4 regions of the Pseudoalteromonas sp. XMcav1-K genome follow, and region 2 is predicted to be linked to each of the others. Evidence: predicted binding sites of a transcription regulator. Region 2 holds the regulator's gene; each other region holds the start of a gene.
The links. The regulator sigma-54, encoded in region 2, starts transcription at its own class of promoters, with help from an activator protein. The targets are predictions, from matches to a motif close to GTTGGCACGNNNNTNGNNT.
Positions count from the first base shown of each region.

Region 1: a site for sigma-54 is predicted at 2,541-2,559, ahead of ACHSBP_RS14575 (EF-hand domain-containing protein). Genes of this name have one in related genera too.
Region 3: a site for sigma-54 is predicted at 1,690-1,708, ahead of ACHSBP_RS07420 (HAD-IIB family hydrolase). Genes of this name have one in related genera too.
Region 4: a site for sigma-54 is predicted at 3,740-3,758, ahead of fliE (flagellar hook-basal body complex protein FliE). Genes of this name have one in related genera too.

Region 1 covers NZ_JBIPJE010000045.1:367,647-373,582, forward strand. The annotation lists gene phnW (2-aminoethylphosphonate--pyruvate transaminase) at 1-561, opposite strand, end outside; gene ybaK (Cys-tRNA(Pro) deacylase) at 671-1,141, opposite strand; gene ACHSBP_RS14560 (EF-hand domain-containing protein) at 1,293-1,517, opposite strand; gene ACHSBP_RS14565 (calmodulin) at 1,628-1,843, opposite strand; gene ACHSBP_RS14570 (calmodulin) at 1,916-2,128, opposite strand; gene ACHSBP_RS14575 (EF-hand domain-containing protein) at 2,215-2,436, opposite strand; gene ACHSBP_RS14580 (sensor histidine kinase KdpD) at 2,787-4,139, shown strand; gene ACHSBP_RS14585 (hypothetical protein) at 4,136-4,660, shown strand; gene ACHSBP_RS14590 (sigma-54 dependent transcriptional regulator) at 4,670-5,936, shown strand, end outside.
Region 2 covers NZ_JBIPJE010000037.1:7,089-13,024, forward strand. The annotation lists gene kdsC (3-deoxy-manno-octulosonate-8-phosphatase KdsC) at 1-327, shown strand, start outside; gene lptC (LPS export ABC transporter periplasmic protein LptC) at 327-878, shown strand; gene lptA (lipopolysaccharide transport periplasmic protein LptA) at 880-1,398, shown strand; gene lptB (LPS export ABC transporter ATP-binding protein) at 1,395-2,120, shown strand; gene ACHSBP_RS07595 (RNA polymerase factor sigma-54) at 2,199-3,695, shown strand; gene hpf (ribosome hibernation promoting factor) at 3,718-4,005, shown strand; gene ptsN (PTS IIA-like nitrogen regulatory protein PtsN) at 4,007-4,462, shown strand; gene rapZ (RNase adapter RapZ) at 4,478-5,326, shown strand; gene ACHSBP_RS07615 (HPr family phosphocarrier protein) at 5,342-5,614, shown strand; gene mgtE (magnesium transporter) at 5,738-5,936, shown strand, end outside.
Region 3 covers NZ_JBIPJE010000036.1:67,597-73,532, reverse strand. The annotation lists gene ACHSBP_RS07425 (lipid-transfer protein) at 301-1,470, opposite strand; gene ACHSBP_RS07420 (HAD-IIB family hydrolase) at 1,752-3,560, shown strand; gene ACHSBP_RS07415 (glycosyl transferase) at 3,553-4,797, shown strand; gene ACHSBP_RS07410 (sugar phosphorylase) at 4,797-5,936, shown strand, end outside.
Region 4 covers NZ_JBIPJE010000047.1:2,646-8,581, reverse strand. The annotation lists gene ACHSBP_RS15805 (cytochrome b) at 1-269, opposite strand, end outside; gene ACHSBP_RS15800 (DNA-3-methyladenine glycosylase I) at 390-977, opposite strand; gene ACHSBP_RS15795 (PAS domain-containing sensor histidine kinase) at 1,105-2,199, shown strand; gene ACHSBP_RS15790 (sigma-54-dependent transcriptional regulator) at 2,208-3,605, shown strand; gene fliE (flagellar hook-basal body complex protein FliE) at 3,794-4,126, shown strand; gene fliF (flagellar basal-body MS-ring/collar protein FliF) at 4,146-5,858, shown strand; gene fliG (flagellar motor switch protein FliG) at 5,851-5,936, shown strand, end outside.

The DNA.
Region 1 (5,936 bases), on a different contig from region 2:
TATAAGCACATCTATGTTAAGTTCAGCCATATCAAGCTCAATACCACCAAAGCTGCTCATTGCATCTAATATAAAGGTTTTATGGTACTTTTTAGCAAGCGCGCCCATTTCTGCAACGGGGTTAAGCATGCCCGTGGTGGTTTCGCAGTGCACCATTGCAATATGAGTAATATCACTGTGCGCTTGTAACTGCTCTTCAACCTCAGCCATATTTGGTAACTGGGTTTCATCTAAATTTACTACCTGCGCATTAATATTTAAGTAATTTGCAATTTCGGCGATACGCTTACCATAAGCACCATTGTTAATAATGAGCAGTTTATCGGTGTTTTTAATTAAACTACCAAGTGCTGATTCAACACTAGCGGTACCACTTCCTTGCATTAAAACACTCGTAAAATCATCAGTATTACTTGCAAGTGCTGTGAGTTTAGCGCGGATCGCCTGCACAATCTCAATGTTATAGTCGTCATCCCAGGTACACCAATCTTTAAGCATTGCTTGCTTTACTGTATTACTGGTTGAGAGTGGGCCCGGCGTCAATAACAAGTATTCATTCATTTCATCTTTTCCAATCTGGTATAGTCCAGATTATTTAAGCATAAATAATGGCCTTGAATTATGAAACTTCAATGACAAATAACGGTTCGGGATAAACCTTAGATAGGAGTTATTCGGCTTTTAATGGTACAAACTGTCCATTAGTCAGTGATAAAAGATCACTTGGTTGAAGTTCAATCTCCAAACCGCGACGACCGGCGCTCACATAAATAGTGGATTGTGCTTTAGCTGAGTCATCAAGCAGGGTTTTAAGACGTTTCTTTTGTCCTAGTGGGCTTACGCCGCCAAGTACATAACCGGTTGAACGCTCAACATCGAGCGGTTCGGCCATTTTGGCTTTTTTTGCTTTACTCGCATTGGCCACAGCTTTTAGATTTAATTTTCGATCGACAGGAATAATCGCGACAACCAGCTCACCATTATCTAAGCTTGCTACCAGCGTTTTAAACACAGTGGCCGCAGATACGCCAAGCTTTTCACTGGCTTCTAACCCGAAAGATGCAACACTGCTGTCGTGTTCATACTGGTGTACGGAGAAATCTATCTTCGCTTTTTCTGCTGTTTTAATTGCTGGCGTCATGATTTTGCTCATAAAACTAAGATGTTATAAGCAGCTTACATAAGCCAATTCAAAAGCAAAAGCACTTTTAATGTGAAAATAGTGCGACCGTAAAAGTATTCATGTCCAACAAAAAATAGTTCAGGTCGCACTAGGGAGGGTTGATACGGGGTTATCCTGTGAATCTGGCGAATTCTTGTGGACTTAATTCGCCATTATTATCACGGTCTAAATGTGTAAATTGTTCAAGTAGTGCGTGATTGCGTTTCGCCTCGTCTACGCTGATGGTACCGCTGTTGTCAGAATCGAACAAAGCAAACTCTTCATCTGCAACGGCTTTTACGGTGGCAAATAACATTACATACATTGAGATTGCGATAACTAAGGCTTTTTTCATTTCACTTCACTACTTGATTTAATAAAAAAAGTTGGACTCACTCGGCATACTGATTGACAAGGAGTTAAGTGAGCCCAACTGTAAAACGGGATATTTAAGAAGCTTTAAACTTATGACGCTTTAAACTTCGAAAATTCCTCTTTGCTTAACTCGCCACTGTTGTCTACATCTAAGTCAGCAAATTGGTGAACTAGCGATACGTTTTGCATTGCTTCGTCTTTGCTGATAGAACCGTTACCGTCTGTATCAAGTGTTGCGAAATCGTCCGCTGCAACTACTGAGAATGAACTTGCGATAACAAATACTGACATTACTAATTTTTTCATTTTAAATTCCTTCATCTTTACTTTGGGTTTGTTACTTAACGTTGGAAAGTAGCGCACTTCCCCTGGTACGGATTAGCCTTTAAATGCTGCAAACTCGTCTTTGCTTAGCTCGCCGTTACCATCAACATCCAGTGTTTTAAATTGCTCTGAAAGTGCTTCATTTTGTGCCGCTTCCTGCTGGCTGATTGCACCATTGCTATCACTATCAAGTGTTGCGAAATCGTCTGCTGCAACTGCTGAGAATGAACTTGCAATAACAAATACTGACATTACTAATTTTTTCATTTGGAACTTCCTTTCATTTTAACTTTGAATATCTAAACTGATTGGAAAGTAGCGCACTTCCCTATTATTAAGTGGTAAGGCGTTTATTAGCCTTCAAATGCTGCAAATTCGTCTTTGCTGATTTGCGCATCTTCGTTTGTGTCTAACTCTTGAAACACTTCAGCTACTTTACTGTTTGCAGCTGCTTCTACTTCAGAAATGAAGCCATCTTTGTTAAGGTCAAGCTCATCAAATAATGTGTTTGCTTGTGTATTAAATGCTGCTACACCAAGTACTGCTGTTAAATATGCAATTGCTCTAATCTTCATGGGTATTTCTCCCTATATTTGGATGTCTGTTAAATTTTTGCTTAACGCAAAATACATTTGTTAAGCTAGTCTCGTTTTATGCTTTCGCATTGTCGCTAAGACTATTACAAACATGATGCCAACTTTTAAAAAAGCATATAAAACAAATAGATAGGATATTTTTGAAGTATTTCGCTCGAAAATAAGCTGTTTATTTGTTGCTAAATTGCAACAACAAAACAGCCATCATATTTTTATCTTTATAAAACAATTGGTTATATTGTCGCAATTTTGCAACAACTAATTTAATTTCTACTTTTAATCGAGCAAAAGCTGTTCGGTTCAGCCTGTATTTGCAAAGGTTTTTTTTAGTGAAACAATTTTTTTCTCAGTCGTTACAAAAACAAGCGCTAGTTGCCATGTTAGTGGGTGTACTTCCGATCGTATTGCTTACACTGTGGTATGCCACCAGCATCTCGAAACACCAGCAAGAAACGCTTATTATTTACGATGAAAATCAGGAGCTTATACTCGAGTACAATTATATAAAAGCAGACGTAAATGGCATTGAAAAGGCGCTCAAAAACAACCAACTGTTAAAGAGTGAACAATTACAAATTAGTATCGAACAAAAATGGCAAACCACGCAAAATCGCATCGAATTACTAAAATTAAAACTCGCGAAAAGTGATTTTGTTGCTAAATTGCAACACGCGACATTATTAGACCCAAAAAGCGCTGACGAATTTGCGCAACTGGTGGCGCAACTTAAACAACTTGATGCCAACTTTGATGACACACTAGATACCCGCCTAGCAAATAAAAATGAACAGTTTAAGTCGTTACAAACCGAGTTTGTTGTTGGCCTTATTGTGTTACTGCCGATATTAGTGATTATTAGTTCGTTTTTAATCTTTCGCATTTGTCGTCAACTCAATCAGGTTGAAACCGTGTTATCTGATGTAGGTAAGGGGCAGTTAGATCAGCCGATAAAATTATCAGGTAGCCATGAGCTGCAACAACTTGGCAGGCGACTTGACTGGCTTCGCTTGGCACTAAAACGCGTGCAACAACAAAAGGAAACTTTTTTACGTCATGTCACACACGAACTGAAAACACCGCTAGCCTCGATTAATGAAGGCAGCAGCTTATTAAACAGCGGTTTACTTGGCGAGGTAAGTGATAAACAAGGTAGAATTCTAACCATAATGCAACAATCGGTAGAAAAGCTTGCACGCATGATTGATGATTTACTTAATTACAGTGCAGCCAGCCACCCTGACGGATTACAACAGGTCACCTCTTTCAACACACTTGAAGAAGAAATTAACCGTCACTTAAGTGATACTATTGCGAATAAGGACATCGCTATATGTTGGCACATTAGCGCTACAAATAAGGTACCTCACTTACCGTGTAAATTGATCCTTACGCAACTAGTCAGCAATGCGCTAAATCATGCGACGAGCACAGTAGATATTTACATTAGACAAAATCATAATACCATTGAACTTAACGTGGCGGACGACGGACCAGGCATTAATCAAGAAGAAGCACACTTACTTTTTCAGCCTTTTTACCAAAGCGAACACAATAAAAACAAGCAAGGTTCTGGGTTAGGGCTTGCCATTGTGTCAGAATGCGTCAATCAATTAAAAGGCGATATCACATGGCAAGAAACAGACTCAGGTGCAAACATACTAATTACATTCCCAAGCCAATGAAGATATTTAAACTCATTACACAGTTAAGTGCGTCACTGTTTATTGTCGCATGTACAAGTACACCACCTGTGCAAAATAACAGTGAACACACTCAGCCGACAACAAATACAAATAAAGCGGTAGAACAAACGCATCAACCGATTACCGCGGTTATAAGCGCCTTGCTTGCAAATTGTACTCAAGCGCCAACACGTCCAACTCTTGAAAACGAGGCGTTACAAACATTTATTGGTGAATACTGTACAACAACCTCTACCAACAAACAGTTAAAACTGATTGAAGAAATTAAAACCAACGCGTTATGGCCAAATGATTACGTGGTTTGGTTTGATTCGCTAACTTGGCATACGGAAAACTTACGAAAACAAAAGATCACTAACTTTTATTCAGATTCAAAAGCTCAAAAACACGAGCAACAATTGCTCGAGCTGCAAAGGCAATTAATTGAACTTAAACAAAAGCTAGTCGACATTGAAAAACAACGCCTTGAAACCTCTCTTTCAGAAAACAGAACACAATAAAGGACACCTATGAAACATTTGGCTAGCGCTGCCAATTTATTACTGGTTGACGATGACACTGCGCTTGCAGAACTGCTTGCGATTCGCCTTGAAGGCAACGGATATAATGTCACTGTGGCTGAAAATGGTAATCAAGCACTTGCCCTGTTAAAGCAAACCGCCATTGATTTAGTGATCACCGATTTTAAAATGGCGAATATGGATGGCTTTGCTCTTAATCAAGAAATCAAAAAATTTTACACTGGCATGCCAGTAATTATGATGACGGCACATGGCTCTATTCCCGATGCGGTAGATGCCATGCACCAAGGGTTTGTTAGCTTTTTAACAAAACCTATCGATAGCCAACAAATGCTTGATGTGATTGAAAAAACGCTTGCCGGCAAAGTAAGCCAAAACAGCAGTGTTGAGCCAGATAACTTTCATGGCCTCATTTACCAAAGTGAAAAAATGCACCAATTAGTGCAGCAAATAAAAGCGCTGGCAAACAGTAAGGTTAATATCCTTATTCAAGGTCAAAGCGGTAGCGGTAAAGAAGTCGCAGCAAAAGCCATTCACTTAGCCAGTAATCAAGCCAACGGTCCTTTTATTGCTATTAACTGTGGTGCAATGCCAGGTCACTTACTTGAATCAGAGTTATTTGGTCATAAAAAAGGTGCCTTCACAGGTGCTGTAAGCGATAAAGAAGGTCTAGTACAAGCGGCCAATGGCGGTACCTTATTTTTAGATGAAATTGGCGATATGCCGCTTGATTTGCAAGTTAAATTATTACGGGTGTTACAAGAGAAAAAAGTTCGTCCGGTTGGCAGCCAAGTTGAACAAGAAGTCGATATTCGTGTGGTCTCGGCAAGCCATAAAAATATTGTGCAAGCGGTCAAAGATAATCAATTTCGTGAAGATTTGTATTATCGCCTAAATGTGGTTTCAATTACCTTACCGAGCTTAAAAGAACGCTTAGATGATATCCCCCTGCTCGCCACGCGATTTTTAGCCAAACTCACTGACGATGCCAAACAATTTAACCCACAAAGTATCACGCGCATGCTAAGTTACGATTGGCCGGGTAATGTACGTCAACTACACAATATCGTTGAACACTGTATTGCCATTAGTGCTGGAAATATTATTACCGAAGATGTTGTTGCAAACGCATTGCCTGATTCAGACGAAACGCATAACGCCTTTGTTGGTTTAAATGAAGCCAAACGTCAGTTTGAATATGACTATATTCAAAAGGTGTTAGCACTGTCTGGTGGCAATGTGTCTGAAGCTGCAA
Region 2 (5,936 bases):
AAGATTGTGGAAAACCGCATGAAAAGCCTTACTGTTCAGCATATCTATCAAGGGCAAGAAGATAAAATAGTCGCTTTTAATAACTTAAAGCACACGCTATCACTTGATAACGAAAACATTGCTTATATTGGCGACGATAGCCCTGATTTACCCGTAATGGAATTAGTAGGCTTTGCCGTAGCAACCAATGATGCTCATCCTCTGGTAAAACGCATCGCTGATTATAAAACTACCATGCTAGGCGGTTTTGGCGCTGTAAGAGAACTGACCGATTTAATTATGCTGAGCCAAGACAAAACACTCAGCCACGCAGGCAGTAGCAGCTAATGTCGGCGCGTATTGCACTTACTATACTTTTCACCATTGCCATGGTTTGGCTTTGGTTGCCTTACTTCTTTACTCCCAAAGAACCAAAACCGATTGTTGAAAACGTTGCCAGTATTCCTGATTACATTGCAACCGACTTAAAACAAACCAACTTTAATGAATCTGGTACTGTCAGCCATAAAGTGATGGCGCGAAAAATGTCGATGTATCAAGATTTGGGGTTTACCCACTTTGAAAAACCACAATTTACTATTTTTTCAGAACAAGGTGTGTGGCAGCTCACTGCCGATGAAGCCACGCTCTACAATAACGAAAAGCTCATTTTGGAACAAAACGTTATTGCCAAAAGTCTAACGCCCAATATCATGCTCAATACAATTGAAGCGGCAAGCGTAGAATATTTAATTAATAGCAAACTAATGACTTCTCAATCCGAAGTAAAAATGACAGGTCCGGGACTTGAAATTAAAGGACAAGGCCTCAATGCTAATTTAGAAGAGCAAGTTATTAAGTTAATAAACCATACAAAGACCACTTATTATGACCAATAACATGACGAAATTACTGTCAATCGCTGGACTAGCTGTCACTTTGTGTATCACAAGTGGACACGCTATCGCTGAGCAGATCAAACTTAAGCATCCACTTGAGATTGACGCCGATGAGCAAGCTGCTCGCTTAAAAGAAAATGTCGGTATTTTTCGCCATAATGTACAAATTAAGCATGGCAATATGACCATCACCGCCGATTACCTTGAAGCACATAAACGAGCAGAGTTAGGAGATAACCAGCAATTACTTATTGCCAGTGGTGATCCGGTAAAATTTAGTGCTGAACAAGAAGATGGATCAATCATTGTCGCAAGTGCTAAAAAAGTCACTTATGACGTGGCTAAATCATTATTTACAATGTCTGGTGGCGCTAAATTTCAACAAAATGGCGACATGATGTCAGCAGATACCATCATCTATGATCGCGCAGCTGAAACAGTGACGTCTAAAAAAGCTGAAAACTCAACTAACCAAGTAAAAACCATCATCAATACGCAAAATGAACAAGGCGGACAATGAGCACATTAATTGCCGAAAAGCTGGCTAAAAGTTACAAATCACGCCAAGTGGTAAAAAATGTTGGCTTAGAAGTGAAAGCTGGTAGTATCGTTGGTTTGCTTGGTCCTAACGGTGCCGGTAAAACAACGACGTTTTACATGATTGTTGGTTTAGTACCGAGCGACAATGGCGTTATTCGTATTGACGATAATGACATTACATTGCAACCAATGCATAGTCGCGCCCGTTTAGGTATTGGTTATTTACCGCAAGAATCGTCGATTTTTAGAAAGCTTACTGTGTATCAAAACATCATGGCGATTCTAGAGACACGCAAAGAACTTAATCGTGTGCAACGTGAAGAAGCGCTCGATGATTTATTAGAAGAATTTAACATTGGCCATATCCGAGATTCACAGGGTATGGCATTGTCGGGCGGTGAACGTCGTCGTGTGGAAATTGCGCGCGCATTAGCCGCAAACCCCAAATTTATCCTGTTAGATGAACCTTTTGCTGGTGTTGATCCTATTTCAGTGATAGATATAAAGAAAATAATTGAGCATTTGAAAAATCGCGGCATTGGCGTGTTAATAACAGACCACAACGTGCGTGAAACCTTAGATGTATGTGAAAAAGCCTACATTGTTTCTCACGGCGAATTAATCGCATCTGGCACAGCTGAAGACGTTTTAAACAACCAAAAAGTACGCGATGTATACCTAGGTGAACAATTCAGACTATAGTAATAGTTATAGGCCTTAAATTTGGAATTGAATTGTTAACTAGCGGCTTGAAATCGAAAGAAGGATTAGAATAACTACATGAAGCAATCTTTACAGCTTCGCCTTGGGCAGCAACTAACAATGACTCCACAATTGCAACAGGCTATTCGCTTGTTGCAGCTGAGTACGTTAGATTTGCAGCAAGAAATTCAAGAAGCGCTTGATGCCAATCCTTTACTTGAAGAAGACATTGACTACAGTGACGATAAACAAAACAACGAAAACACTGAGTCAAACAAAGACGAATCAATAAATAGCGATGATGTTGAAGCAGCGCCAAGCCAAAGTGAAATAGAATCAAGCGACGCACTTAGCAACGAGAATATTTCTGACGATTTAGCTATGGATGTGTCGTGGGATGATTATATCAGCGCCGCACCTGTTTCTGTCAGTAACGCCCCAGCTCCTGACAACGATACTGTGTATCAAGGCTCAACCAGCGAATCATTGCAAGATTACTTAATGTGGCAATTACGCTTAACGCCGTTCAGCGACACCGACGAGATGATCGCAACCACCATTGTTGAGGCGGTAGACGATTCAGGTTATTTAACACAAAGTAGCGAAGAAATTTTAGAAGCGGTACAGCAATCTGACGACCAAGAACAAATTGAACTAGACGAAGTTGAAGCTGTACTTAAACGCGTTCAACTCTTTGACCCTGTTGGTATTGCTGCTCGTTCGTTACAAGAATGTTTATTGATCCAGCTCAATCAGTACGACAAAAATACCCCTTGGCTAAACGAAACAAAGAGCGTAATCTCAAACCATATGGAACTTTTAGGATTACGTGATTATCGTACAATAATGAAGAAGGCTAAACTCAAGGAGCCTGAGTTAAAAGAAGTCTTAACATTAATACATAGCCTTAATCCAAAACCAGCTGAAAGCATCATAAAAGAAGAACCTGAATATGTGGTTCCCGATGTTTCAGTAAAGAAAATTAAAGGACGCTGGCGCGTTGATTTAAACAACGATAGCATGCCAAAGATCCGCGTGAATGAACAATATGCTGCGCTTACTCGCTCGATGAAATCAAGCACTGACAGCCAGTTTATTCGCAACCATTTACAAGAAGCAAAATGGTTTATTAAAAGCTTAGAAAGTCGCAATGATACTTTATTAAAAGTAGCCAATTGCATTGTTGAACAACAACAGGCATTCTTTGAATATGGTGACGAAGCAATGAAACCTATGGTTTTAAACGACGTTGCCGAAATGGTCGAGATGCATGAGTCGACTATCTCGCGTGTAACAACGCAAAAATACATGCATACACCACGTGGCATTTATGAGCTTAAATACTTTTTTTCAAGCCACGTTAGCACGGAAAATGGGGGTGAGTGTTCATCTACCGCGATTCGAGCACTGATCAAAAAGCTAGTTGCGGCGGAAAATCCAGCTAAACCATTAAGTGATAGCAAGATTACCGACTTACTAGCAGAACAAGGAATTAAAGTGGCGCGACGCACTATCGCAAAATACCGTGAGTCGCTATCCATACCACCGTCTAATCAGCGCAAGAGCCTGATCTAGACCAAATAGAAGGAAAATGCTTATGCAATTAAACTTAACAGGTCGTCACGTAGAAATTACTGATTCTTTAAGAGACTATGTCACTAACAAATTTGCAAAACTAGAGAGGCATTTTGATCATATAAATAACGTGCACGTTATTCTAGATATTGAAAAACTATCACAAAAAGCAGAAGCTACTATGCATGTTAACGGTGGCGAATTGTTTGCCTCTACCGAGCATCAAGATATGTATGCAGCAATCGATGGCCTGGTCGACAAACTAGACCGCCAAGTAATTAAGCACAAAGAGAAACTTTCTCGCCACTAAAATGAAATTAACCGATATTATTGCTGAGGACTGCGCTAAAACCGCGGTCCTTTTTAATAGCAAAAAAAGACTGTTTGAATTTATTAGCGACCTTGCCCATCAGCAAGCCCCTGATATTACTTCTCAAGAGTTTCTTGAAGCCTTGCTGCAACGCGAAAAACTAGGTAGCACGGGTATTGGTAAAGGCCTCGCCATTCCTCATGGCCGCATTGATGGCCTACAAAATACCATTGGCTTTTTAATTGTAAATCAGTCACCTATTCCGTTTGATGCCATCGACGATAAAGACGTTGATATTTTTATCGTACTGCTCATACCAGAACAAAAGTGCCAGCAACATTTGCAGACTTTAGCCACCATCGCTGATAAACTAAAAGATAAGCAGTTTTGCCGTCAACTACGTCACGCTGAAAATAATCATCAGCTATATCAAATCATTAGTAGTGAGGCGAGTTAACTAAGGGAGATGTAAGTGCAACTTATTTTAGTCAGTGGTCGTTCTGGTTCAGGAAAAACAGTCGCACTCAGAGTATTGGAAGATCTCGGGTATTATGTTGTTGACAATATTCCTGTTAATTTATTGCCTTCGTTGATCCGCTCAGTTTCAGATAAATACGACAAAATTGCAGTGAGTGTTGATGCTCGTAATATGACTAAAGAGCCAGAGGAAATAGAAGAAGTACTCGACTATTTACCTGGTTTTGCAACACCAACCTTATTTTACCTTGATAGCGATGACAGCACGCTAATTAAGCGCTTTTCAGAGACGCGCCGCTTGCATCCGTTATCACTGAATAATATCTCCCTTGAAGAAGCCATTGAAGCTGAGAAAAAGCTGCTCGATCCTATCGCCTCACAAGCGGATATCTTTATTGATACAACAGGCTTAAGTGTTCACCAACTTGCCGATAGCATACGAGAGAAAGTACTCGGTAAAAAATCAAATCAGTTAATTATCACGTTTGAGTCATTCGGTTATAAACACGGTATTCCAAAACATGCTGACTATGTTTTTGACGCCCGATTTTTACCAAACCCGCATTGGGAGCCTGCTCTTAAGCCATTAACAGGGTTAGACCAACCAGTGATCGACTTCCTTTCTAGCCAGCCTGTAGTTCATAAATTTGCATGGCAAGTGCAAACCTTTATTGAAACTTGGTTACCGCATTTAGAGCGTAATAACCGTAGCTATTTAACCGTTGCAATTGGCTGTACTGGCGGCCAGCATCGTTCAGTTTATTTAGCGCAAACACTGGCTGATAGCTTCGCCAAACACCATAAAAACGTAAAAGCCCACCATCGTGAGCAAGTAAACAAATAAGCATAAGCGACTATTATGTCAGTTGAAAAACGATTTTTAATCGAAAACAAGTTAGGGCTACATGCTCGCGCTGCAACCCAACTAGCAAAGCTCGCAATGGCATTTGATGCGAAAATTAGTTTATCCCAAGGCGGTAAAACGGCTGAAGCTGATAGTGTATTGGGTTTAATGCTGTTAGAAAGCTCGCAAGGTAAAGAGGTATTAGTGCGTTGTGAGGGTCCTGACCAAGATCAAGCGTTACTTGCCATAGGCGATTTAATTCAAGCTAAGTTTAACGAAGACGAATAAACAGCTAACTTAGTTAAAACATTTTTCTGCAATAATGCTACAATAAGTTAGACGTAAGTTAACTCTAATAAATCAAAGAGTTGCAATCATTCACTCCAACCTTCAATAAATAATAGGGTGAACATGCCAGAAGCACTAGAACAAGACTACTCACAAACACAACTACATGAGGTTACAAAAGCCCTAAGTAGCGGCATGTTTGTGCATGTTCGACGCATGTTAGCGCATATGCCACCGTGTGATATTGCTTTATTGTTGGAGTCTTCACCGCATAAAAGCCGTACTGTTTTATGGCAATTGGTTGACCCTGATCTGCAAGGTG
Region 3 (5,936 bases), on a different contig from region 2:
TTAGCTATAATTATTTACAACACTTGATACGCTGTAAGTCAATAAATACAAGACTGTAGCTTACATTGTCTTACTAAATTTAGGTTAGACAAATATTGGACAAATCGAGAGTTATTATGAGTATTTATCAGTTATGGGTAAAATCAAGAAGCCAGTAAAAATACGGCCTTAGAAGATTTCATAACATATCATAATACTCGTTTCACTTGGCTTCAAAATGCCGTTCTAATTTAGAAAGCATTTTATGTTTTGAAAAATAGCGCCTTTTGGCGCTATTTTTATGTGTATTAGAATTTAAAATTACTTTTGATACAGAGTAACTACCACAGCGCCACCTAGGCCTACATTATGCTGTAACGCAAGCCTTGCACCTTCAACTTGTCTTTTTCCTGCTTGGCCTCGTAAATGCCAGCTTAATTCAACACATTGCGCTATGCCTGTTGCACCAATAGGGTGACCTTTTGACATCAATCCACCGGATGGTCCAATCACAAACTTACCTCCGTAAGTATTGTCGCCGTCTGAAATCAGCTTTATTGCTTCGCCTTCTTCACATAGCCCAAGCGCTTCATAATTAATTACTTCATTGGTGGTAAAGCAATCATGTAATTCAATTACATCAACATCTTGAGGTGAAACACCCGCTAGGTTAAAGGCTTTATTGGCAGCGCGTTTAGTCATATCAGCGCCAACCGAAAGAATAGGATCTTGCCATGACTCTTCAGTGTCGGTTGCCATGGCTTGGCCAATAATTTTCACCCCATGTTTAATATTATGCTTTTTAGCGAAAGCATCACTACACAGAATAGCAGCTGCAGCCCCACAGGTAGGCGGGCACACCATAGTGCGCGTCATGTAATCATCAAAAATAATTTTGTCGTTAAGCACACTTTCTACGCTAAGTGGTGTTGAAAACAATGAATAAGGGTTATGTATGGCATGACTTCGTGATTTTACGGCCACTTTTGCATAAAGCTCGCTAGTGACATTATATTTTTCCATATAATGCTTACCCGCTGCACCAAATGCACGAAGAGCAATAGGTGCTTTTGCAATACCAAATTTATCATACACCGCATTAGCTCTATCAAATGGGTTTTCCCTGTCAGACCAATGTGAACCCAGCGCGCCAGGTTGCATTTCCTCAAAGCCAAAAGCCACAACACACTCAACCTCACCAGACAATATAGCTTGCCTTGCAGCATAGAGCGCTGTTGAACCACTTGAGCAATTATTATTAACATTAATGATAGGAATACCGGTTTGCGCAACGTCATAAAACGCATGTTGCCCACAGGTGCTATCGCCATAAATATAAGCTGCATAGCCTTGTTCGATGCGGCTTACATTAACGCCTGCGTCAGTAAGTGCTAATCTAATAGCGTTTGCAGCCATTACGCGATAAGGCTCTTGTTGGCCAGGTTTACAAAACTGTGTCATACCGACGCCAGCTACGATTACATTCTTCATTTTCAGCCTATTGTTTTTATTATCTGAATTTCACTTTTACATTAAATACCAAGTATTAAGTGATTTAAAGATTAACCAAATACCTTACTTTTTAACACTTTGTTTGTGTTATGGAACGTATAAACCGTAAAAATAACGCTAAAAAGCACTTCTTTAGTAGTTCGGAATTTTAACTACGAAAGCCTTTATATTATTTAAGCCAAACTGCAGATGATATGTTTTGGCACATTCCTTGACATATTATTAGATAGTTTATTAAAACGTTCAAAGGATGCATTAATATGGTGCAAACACTCTCTACCAAGTTCCTGACTAAATTTTTAGAAAAACATGCGCTTTCTCAGGAAGTTAAAAAAACAATAAAAACTTGGTACGCGCCAATCGCAGAACAAATCGCACTGCACCAAAATAGAACAAAACAGCCATTGGTGATTGGTATAAATGGCTGCCAAGGGTCGGGTAAAAGCACACTAACGGATTTTTTAAACCAATATCTACGCATGTACTTTGGTTTAAATGTGGTGTCGATTTCGCTCGATGATTATTACTTATCTGCATCTGAGCGCGAAGAACTTGCCAAAAATATTCACCCATTACTTGGTACACGCGGTGTACCGGGTACCCACAAAATTGATCAGCTGGATCACGACTTAGCAGCGCTTACGCGTAAAACGTTAAAGCGCCCTTTGTTTATTCGCCGTTTTAATAAAGCCACAGACAATCCGTTTCCATCAGATAAATGGACCAAAGTTACATCAGCGCCCGATGTGATTATTCTAGAGGGGTGGTGCGTAGGGCTTAACGCAGAGCCACAAGATGTTCTAACCACCCCCATAAATGCGCTTGAAGCAATAGAGGACCAAAATGGTACATGGCGTGAATACGTAAATAACCAGCTGAAGGGTGCTTACCAAAATGTGTTCGAGCGAGTTGACCGTTGGATTATGCTAAAAGCACCTAGTTTTGATGTAGTAGCACAGTGGCGCAAAGAGCAAGAAGCCAAGCTGCGCTTGCAACAAGATAAACTAACAGCCAATAAAATAATGAGCGAACAACAAATAGAGCGCTTTGTACTGTTTTTTGAAAGGCTCACCCGAGTTGGTTTAGTTGATTTTAGCCAAACCACCGATATCACCTTACACCTAAATGAAACACGCAAAATTGTTAACGTAACAGGGCGTTTGAAACAGTTATGCTTTCCTGAAAAACTCGCGGTATTTACCGATCTGGACGGCACCTTATTAGATCATTACAGCTACGAGTTTCAGCCTGCAAAAGTGAGTGTATTTTTATGCTACGAACTGGGCTTTCCCATTATTCCGTGTACCAGTAAAACCTTTAAAGAAATTATCGCTATTCGCACACAGTTAGGACTAGGTACTCCGTTTATTGTGGAAAATGGCGCTGCCGTATTTTTACCCAAAAAGTGGTTGAAAGAATATTTAATTGATCCCGTTGGCTTAATTGAATTCGGTGAGTTTTACATAAAAGAGTTTGGCCAGCCGCGCAGCTTTTGGTTAAACCAACTAAAACAATACGCCAATGATTTTGCCCATCTATACAAAGGCTTTGCGCAAATGACTAATAGCGAATTGGCAGAGCTTACAGGCCTAAGTGAAAAAGACGCTGAAAAAGCCAAATTACGTCACTACTCAGAGCCGCTGCATTGGTTAGGTGACGCCTGTCAAAAAAAGGCATTTATAAAACGTATGCGTGAAAATGGTGCAACCATTATTGAAGGTGGGCGCTTTTTGCATGTGTGTGGCGACGAAAGTAAAGGCGTTGCATTGAATTGGTTGTTTAACCTAATCAAGCACGAATTGCCCGGAGATTGGCTGAGTGTGGCACTAGGCGATAGCGAAAACGACAGCGCCATGTTAGAGCAAGCCGATATTGCAGTACAAATCAAATCAATGACTCATCCGTTTATTACACTTGAGCGTTCAAAAGGCGTTATGCGCTCAACTATGCCTGGGCCAACTGGCTGGCACGAAGTGATGATGCAACTAATCAGTGAGCTTGATAACCATCATATTGAGCGTATCAAATCGATTATTAACCACCCTCTAAAGGAGAAACACTATGGCTGATTTTTACCAAAACGGCATTGTAACCACTCTACATAACTTAACTAATCGAGGTGTGGAAGAGTTAGAAAACGAGCTTATTGAGTTTTCTAAAACACGGCCAATGGGCTTAATTTTACCGTCGCTGTACAGCGAACTTGAAGGCGAAGCGCTGCCAAAAATTGTTGAGCATATCAGCGAGGTGCCGTACTTATCGCAAGTGATTATTGGCCTAGACAGAGCCACCGAAGATGAGTTTTGTAAAGCCATTGAGTTTTTTAAATATTTAGGGCAACCGCATCAAATTTTATGGAATGATGGCCCACGATTAAAACAGCTCGACGCTGAATTACAAGCACTTGGTGTGGCACCCACCGAAATGGGTAAAGGCCGCAACGTGTGGTATTGCATGGGGTATGCGCTTGCTACCAAAGAGGCCGAATCTATCGCACTGCACGATTGCGATATTTTAACCTACGATCGCAGCCTACTTGCTCGCTTAATTTACCCTGTGGCGCACCCACAATTTAACTACGAGTTTTGCAAAGGGTATTACGCCCGATATTCCGATGGCAAACTTAATGGTCGCGTAGCGCGTTTGCTTGTTACGCCACTATTAAAAGCGCTTAAACGCGTGATAGGTCATAACGACTACCTAGATTATATGGATAGCTACCGTTATTCGCTATCGGGTGAGTTTTCATTTAGACAAGATGTGCTTAACGATATTCGTATTCCTAGCGACTGGGGGTTAGAGATTGGCGTACTGTCAGAAATGCAGCGAAACTACGCATCAAACCGTTTGTGCCAAGTGGATATTGCCAACGTGTACGACCACAAGCATCAAGACTTATCGCTACACAATAGCGAAGGTGGCTTATCTAAAATGTCGATAGACATAACCAAAGCATTTTTTCGAAAGCTTGCTACTCAAGGCTACACCCTTAACACCGAAACCATGCGCACCATAAAAGCTACTTATTACCGCATCGCGCTCGACTACATTGAAACCTATAAAAACGATGCGATTATTAATGGCCTAAAAGTGGATATTCACACTGAAGAAAAATCAGTAGAAATGTTTGCTAAAAACATTATGGCGGCAGGGCAGTCGTTTTTAGAAAAACCCATGGAAACTCCGTTTATTCCATCGTGGAACCGCGTAATTAGCGCCATGCCCGATGTGCTTTCGCGCTTAGAAGTGGCGGTAGAAGAAGATTACCTTGAATTTTCAGCAAAACTGCGCAAAAAGGTAAGCTGATGACCTACCCATTAAAAGAAAAACTGCTTAAGCAACTGCAAGTGATTTATGAAGGGGTCGCAATAAAAGATTCAGTTGATGCCATTGCCGATAAGCTTTTAGCCCAAATGGCGTTAAGTGATGATGCGCAAGGGCCGACGCCTTTTTTAAACCGCTGGAATGAATCGGATATTGTGATGATCACCTATGGTGACAGCATAGTATGCGACAGTGAAAAGCCGCTGGTAACTTTAAAACAATTTATTGATACACATTTAAGTAATGAGCTAAGCGGCGTACATATTTTGCCGTTTTTCCCGTACAGCTCAGACGATGGTTTTTCAGTGCTTGATTATTCCAGCGTGAATGAGTCACTGGGTGATTGGCAAGACATTAGCGCCATAAGCAAAAGCTACAAGTTAATGGCCGATTTAGTAATTAACCACTGCTCAGCGCGCTCCATTTGGTTTGAAAACTTTATAAAAGGCGAGGGCACAGGCCACAATTACTTTTTTACTGCATCGCCAAGCGACCCGCTTGATAAAGTGGTTAGGCCGCGTACATCGCCCTTGTTAAAACCAGTAACCACCAAACAAGGCGAGCAGTTTGTGTGGTGTACCTTTAGTCATGATCAAGTAGATTTAGACTTTTCAAACCCAGAGGTGCTTATTGCCTTTGTGGGTATTATTAAGCAATACCTAGATGCAGGCGTGTTGATATTTCGTTTAGATGCCATCGCCTTTTTATGGAAAGAAATGGGCACAAGTTGCATTAACTTGCCGCAAACGCATGAGGTAGTAAGGCTATTACGCACGCTGATTGAATGCGCCAATGAAAACGCCATAATAATTACCGAAACCAACATACCGAATATTCAAAACCTGGCGTATTTTGGTAATGCCAACGAAGCCCATGCCATTTATAACTTTTCGCTGCCGCCGCTACTAATTTACAGCTTAATTTCAGGCGATTGCCAAGCGCTAAAACACTGGTTAATGCGCATGCCTCCGGCGCAAAATGGCACCTGTTATTTTAACTTTATTGCATCGCATGATGGCATTGGCTTAAGGCCTGCAGAAGGATTACTGAGCGAAAGCGAAATTGCAACCATGGTTAACACCATACAAAACTTTGGTGGGCTAATTTCGTGGCGAACTGGG
Region 4 (5,936 bases), on a different contig from region 2:
TTTGTTGCAACGCGAGTTTTAGATGAATGGGTAGAGATGGGCTCAGGTGATACCGTAATCACTTTCCAACCAATGCGCACTAGCGTGAATGCCAGCAATATAATGCCAATACTTTTGTGCCAATGGGGCGCTGTGCGATACCATTCACTGTAATAATTCAAATCAACCATCCAAAATCCAACGCCGAATAATGCAAAAATAACAAGTGCACTAAGCCAGTGAAGCAGCTTACTAATAGTACCGAATTTAGTGTTGGAATCGAGAAGCATAATCATTTCCTTAAATAGATTGAAACACTTTAATTGAGCTTCATTTGAATGTGAATAGCTCAAAAGTGAATTCATTGTTCACTTTTGACTATTAATAGAGGTGTTTAAGTTGAAAGGGTATTAGAAAAGCGATGAGTAAAGTGCAATCACTTCGTCTTTGCGAAAGCATTGATTGTGATGATCATTAACCATGCCGCATGCCTGCATATGAGCATACACCGTGGTCGGTCCTAAAAACTTAAAGCCACGTTTTTTAAGGTCTTTCGCAAAAGCTTGCGACTCGGCAGTGGTGGCTTGGTAATCAGCTTTACTATTGATGTTATTGACAATAGGTTTATTGTTTACAAATTGCCATTGATAGTTAGCAAAACTACCAAACTCTTTTTGTATTGCTAAAAAGCACTGTGCATTGTTAATTGCGGCATTAATTTTTAAGCGGTTGCGAATAATGCCTTTATCTTCCATTAAGGCAAGCGCTTTTGCTTCATCAAATTGGGCAACCACAGTTGGGTCAAAGTTGGCGAACGCGTTGCGGTAGTTATCGCGTTTTTTTAATACTGTGTACCAACTCAGTCCAGCTTGCGCTGATTCTAGTGTGAGGAATTCAAACAGTGCATTATCATCAAACAAAGGCACGCCCCATTGGGTATCGTGATAGGCTACATAATCAGCTTTAGTGGTATCTAACCACTCGCATCTAAAACACATAAAAATCCCCTAGACAAATAATTGACGTCTTATTACTTCACTTAACTTGCTGTATTTATTGAAAATAAAAATTGGCACGTTTTGTGTATCTACACCGATTAGTTAGAGTAAATTATTTGGTGTAACTATGGCGTTAGCTCAAATCATACCCCAACAATTTCAAGAGGTATACAACCCGTGTTTGATGCAGGAAAAGTACGTGGGTGAACTTAGTGAATTAAGAAAACAGGCAAGTTGGCTTAGTCATTTGGTTGATACCATGCCTGCGGGCGTCATTGTGCTTGATGGTAACGGCATGGTCGCAAAGGCCAATCAAATCGCAATTGATTTACTCGGAGAGCCGTTAGAAGGCGAGCGTTGGTTTACCATTATTCAGCGTTCTTTTGCGCCCAATGGTAGTGATGGTCACGAGGTAACGCTTCGTGATGGTCGATTAGTGAAACTTGATATTTCACCGCTCACACCTGAACCAGGTCAGTTAATTTTAATGACCGATCTTACGCAAACACGCCAATTACAGTCACGTATTGCACATATGCAGCGTTTGAGTGCGCTTGGTAAAATGGTTGCATCCTTAGCGCACCAAGTAAGAACCCCGTTATCAGCGGCGATGCTATATGCTGCGAACCTGTCGTCAGAAAAATTAAACCCAACGGCGCGTAGCAACTTCCATGAAAAGTTGATGTCGCGTTTGCAAGATTTAGAAAGCCAAGTAAACGATATGCTGTTATTTGCCAAAAGTGGTGAGCAACAAGTACTTGCACCTGTGTCTATGCAAGCCTTGCTAACGGATGTAACGCATGCTTCAGAAGCAATGATTATGCGCCAACAATGCATTCTCGACCTTAAATTGCCTGAGCCTGATATTGAAATTATCGCTAATAAAGTTGCGCTGAGCAGTGCAATTAGCAATTTAGTGCACAATGCGGTGCAAGCTTGTGGCCAAGGTGGAAAAATTGAGTTAAGTGCAACGCGGTCTGAAAAATTCGCAGATCACGTCAAAATTTCGGTGAAAGATAACGGCACGGGGTTAAGTGAAACGGCTATCCAACAGATCTTTGAGCCATTCTTCACCACTAAATCACACGGTACCGGGTTAGGTCTTGCCGTGGTTCAATCGGTTGCTAACAGCCATCAAGGGTTTGTAAAAGCAGGCAATAGTGAGCTTGGTGGGGCTGAGTTTAACTTGTACCTACCGATTATCTCTAAAACAGCATGTTAGGAGTGATTATGAACGATGCAAAAGTATTAGTCGTAGAAGATGATTCTGGTTTACGAGAAGCGTTAGTCGATACCCTAGCATTGGCTGATATTAATTGTGTTGAAGCCGACAGTGCCGAACAAGCGATTATTAAGCTTAAAGAAGGCGGTATTTCAATGGTGGTCAGTGACGTGCAAATGGGCACTATGTCAGGTATCGATTTACTTAAAAGTATTAAGCTTAACTATCCTGATTTACCCGTATTAATGATGACAGCTTACGCGACCATTGATGATGCGGTTGAAGCGATGCGCTTAGGAGCCATCGACTACATGGCGAAACCATTCGCACCAGAAGTGTTATTAAACATGGTAAGTCGTTATTTACCAGAAAAAGAAGCCATTAAAGATGGGCCAATTGTTGAAGACCCAGCTAGTAAAGCGCTGATGCAACTTGCAGAGAAAGTGGCTAAATCTGATGCATCCGTTATGGTGCTTGGGCCAAGTGGCTCAGGTAAAGAAGTGATGGCACGTTATATTCATGATAGTTCACCGCGTGCAGAGCAGAACTTTGTAGCGATTAACTGTGCGGCGATTCCTGAAAATATGCTAGAAGCCACTTTATTTGGCTATGAAAAAGGCGCGTTTACCGGCGCTATTCAAGCATGTCCTGGTAAGTTTGAACAAGCACAAGGCGGCACTATTTTACTCGATGAAATTACTGAGATGGATTTAAGCCTACAGGCCAAATTACTGCGTGTACTGCAAGAGCGTGAAGTGGAACGTCTTGGCTCTCGCAAGACCATTAATTTAGATGTACGTGTGCTTGCAACGTCTAACCGCGACTTAAAAGAGGCGGTGGCGCAAGGCGTATTTCGCGAAGATTTATATTATCGCCTTAATGTTTTTCCGCTCGAGTGGCTGCCACTTGCTGAGCGTCCAGGGGATATCGTCCCGTTGGCTGAGCATTTAATTCAGCGTCATAATAATGACATGCCGGTGCAGTTTGACGTACAAGCTAAAGAAAAATTACTTAGTTACAACTGGCCAGGTAACGTTCGCGAGCTTGAAAATGTCGTTCAGCGCGCATTGATTTTGCAAAGCCATAAAATGATTACCGCAGATGATATTTTCTTAGGCTCGGTAGCAAGCATGCAACCAACAAGCCTATCGCCAAAGATACAGCTGGCTTGTGAACAACCTGAGCAAGTAGCACCAGATGTCGCAACAGTGCAATCAACCCAAGTAGATGATGCTCAGGGTTATAAACAAGAGCTTAAAGATAAAGAAAATTCAATTATTCTAGATATGCTTCGCGCGTGTGATGGCAAGCGTAAAGACGTTGCTGAGCGTCTTGGTATGAGCCCGCGAACACTACGTTATAAACTTGCAAAAATGCGTGAGATGGGAATTGAATTACCTGCGTAAAAAATCATTGTACTGAGCACAACAGATACACCTACTTTTTAAATCGAGCCTCTGACAGGAGGCTTTATTTCTGTCTAAATTTTATCAAAGTCAAAAAAATGCCGCTATAAGCTGTTGATTTTAAATATTTTATTTTTGGCATTAAGCTTGCATTAATCGTATTAAGTCAATTTTTACGGTTTGTTAGTATGAACATTTCACCAAACAATCTTTATCAAGAAATGCAGTCACTTGCGGTAGAAGCAAGTAACTTTTCTAAACCGAAACAGCCTATAGAATCTATTCAAGGTAGCTCACAGGTTGAATTTAATAATCTATTAAAAGATGCGCTCGATACGGTTAACGGTTTACAGCAAGACTCTAAAGCGAAAGCAACGGCGTTAGAAATGGGTGACCGCAATGTGTCACTGGCTGAAGTAATGATCGCATCGCAAAAATCTTCGGTGGCGTTTGAAGCAACCGTTCAAGTGCGTAATAAGCTTATTGAAGCTTATAAAGACATTATGAACATGCCTGTATAAGAAATAGTGGAGTAGGGTTGTGGCTAATACATCAACAGATTTATCAACACTAGACGCTAACGACTTAGGTGTCGGCGATGTAGGTGGTGGTAATCAAGAACAAAAATCAGGGTTTCTTGGCAGCTTAAGTGGTGTTGATGTAATGCGCCAAGTCACGCTCATTATCGCACTAACAATTTGTGTCGCAATTGCCGTATTTATCATGATTTGGGCGAAAGAGCCTGATATGCGTCCTCTTGGCAAAATGCCAATGGATGAACTGATCCAAACGCTTGAATTTTTAGACGCACAAAAAGTGGAATACAAGCTCGATGGCAATGTTGTTTCAGTACCGGTTGAAGCGTATCAAAATATTAAGTTGTTGATGGCTAAAGAGGGTCTTGAGCAAGTACCTTCATCGGGCACCGAAATTTTAATGCAAGATATGGGCTTTGGCGTGAGTCAACGTCTAGAGCGTGAGCGTTTAAAGCACTCACGTGAGCAGCAGCTTGCACGTACTATTGAAGAGCTTAGTAAAGTAGCGCGCGCTAAAGTTCTGTTAGCGATTCCAAAAGAAAACGTCTTTGCCCGCCGTGAGAAAAAACCAAGTGCAACGGTTGTATTAACGGTAAGACGTGGTCGCACACTTGACGGTGAAGAAGTTGATTCGGTTGTTGATATGGTCGCCTCTGCGGTACAAGGCTTAGAGCCTAGCCGAGTAACGGTAACAGACCAAAATGGCCGCCTACTTAACTCGGGTTCACAAAACTCACTTACCGCGCGTTCGCGTAAAGAATATGAAATTGAACGTAAACGTGAGCAAGAATACTTAGAAAAAATCGATTCAATTATGATCCCTGTTGTTGGTTTAGGTAACTATACTGCGCAGGTCGACCTAGTAATGGATTTCAGTTCAATTGAAGAAACGCAGAAGCGTTTTAACCCAGACTTGCCAGCGGTACGCAGTGAAATGACACGTGAAGACACCAACATTGGTGGCCTTGCGGTGGGCATTCCAGGTGCGCTAACGAATCAACCGCCAGTTAACTCGCAAATTCCAGAACAAACAGGCGATGAATCAGCACAAAACACATTGCCAAGTAGAAACAGTAAAGAAGCAACCCGTAATTATGAGCTCGACACCACCATTTCACATAAGCGTCAGCAAACCGGTGTGATCCGTCGTATCAGTGTATCGGTTGCGGTGAACTACACAAACGGTGTAGCAGAAGGTGGCGAAGCGACACGTGATCCGCGTACTCAGCAAGAATTAGCGAACATCCGCCGTTTACTGCAAGGTGGCATCGGCTTTGATATGCAGCGTGGTGATGCGTTAGAAGTCGTGACGATTCCGTTTGTACAAGAAGAATTTAGTGAAGCGATTGAGCTACCAATTTGGGAGCAACCTTGGTTCTTCAAAGTAATCAGACTAGCTTTAGGTGCCTTGGTTATTATCGTGCTTATTCTTGCAGTAGTGCGTCCAATGTTACGCAAGTTGATTAATCCAGAAGACACGACAGAGGATTATGATGACGCAAGCCTATCAGCAGGTGTAGACTTAGGTGATGATACCATTGATATGCTAAGTCAAGAATTTGACGAATCGGCAGTCGGCTTTAGCCCAGATGGTACCTTACAATTACCAGACTTACATGGTGATGAAGACTTACTGAAAGCAGTAAGAGCATTAGTGGCAAATGAGCCAGAACTTTCTTCTCAAGTAGTTAAAGCGTGGTTAACTGAAGATGACTGATCAAGATACGCAAGTAGCAGAACAAACAACAAGTAGCGGCTTCGACGTAGATAAACTTGATGGTGTAGAAAAAGCATC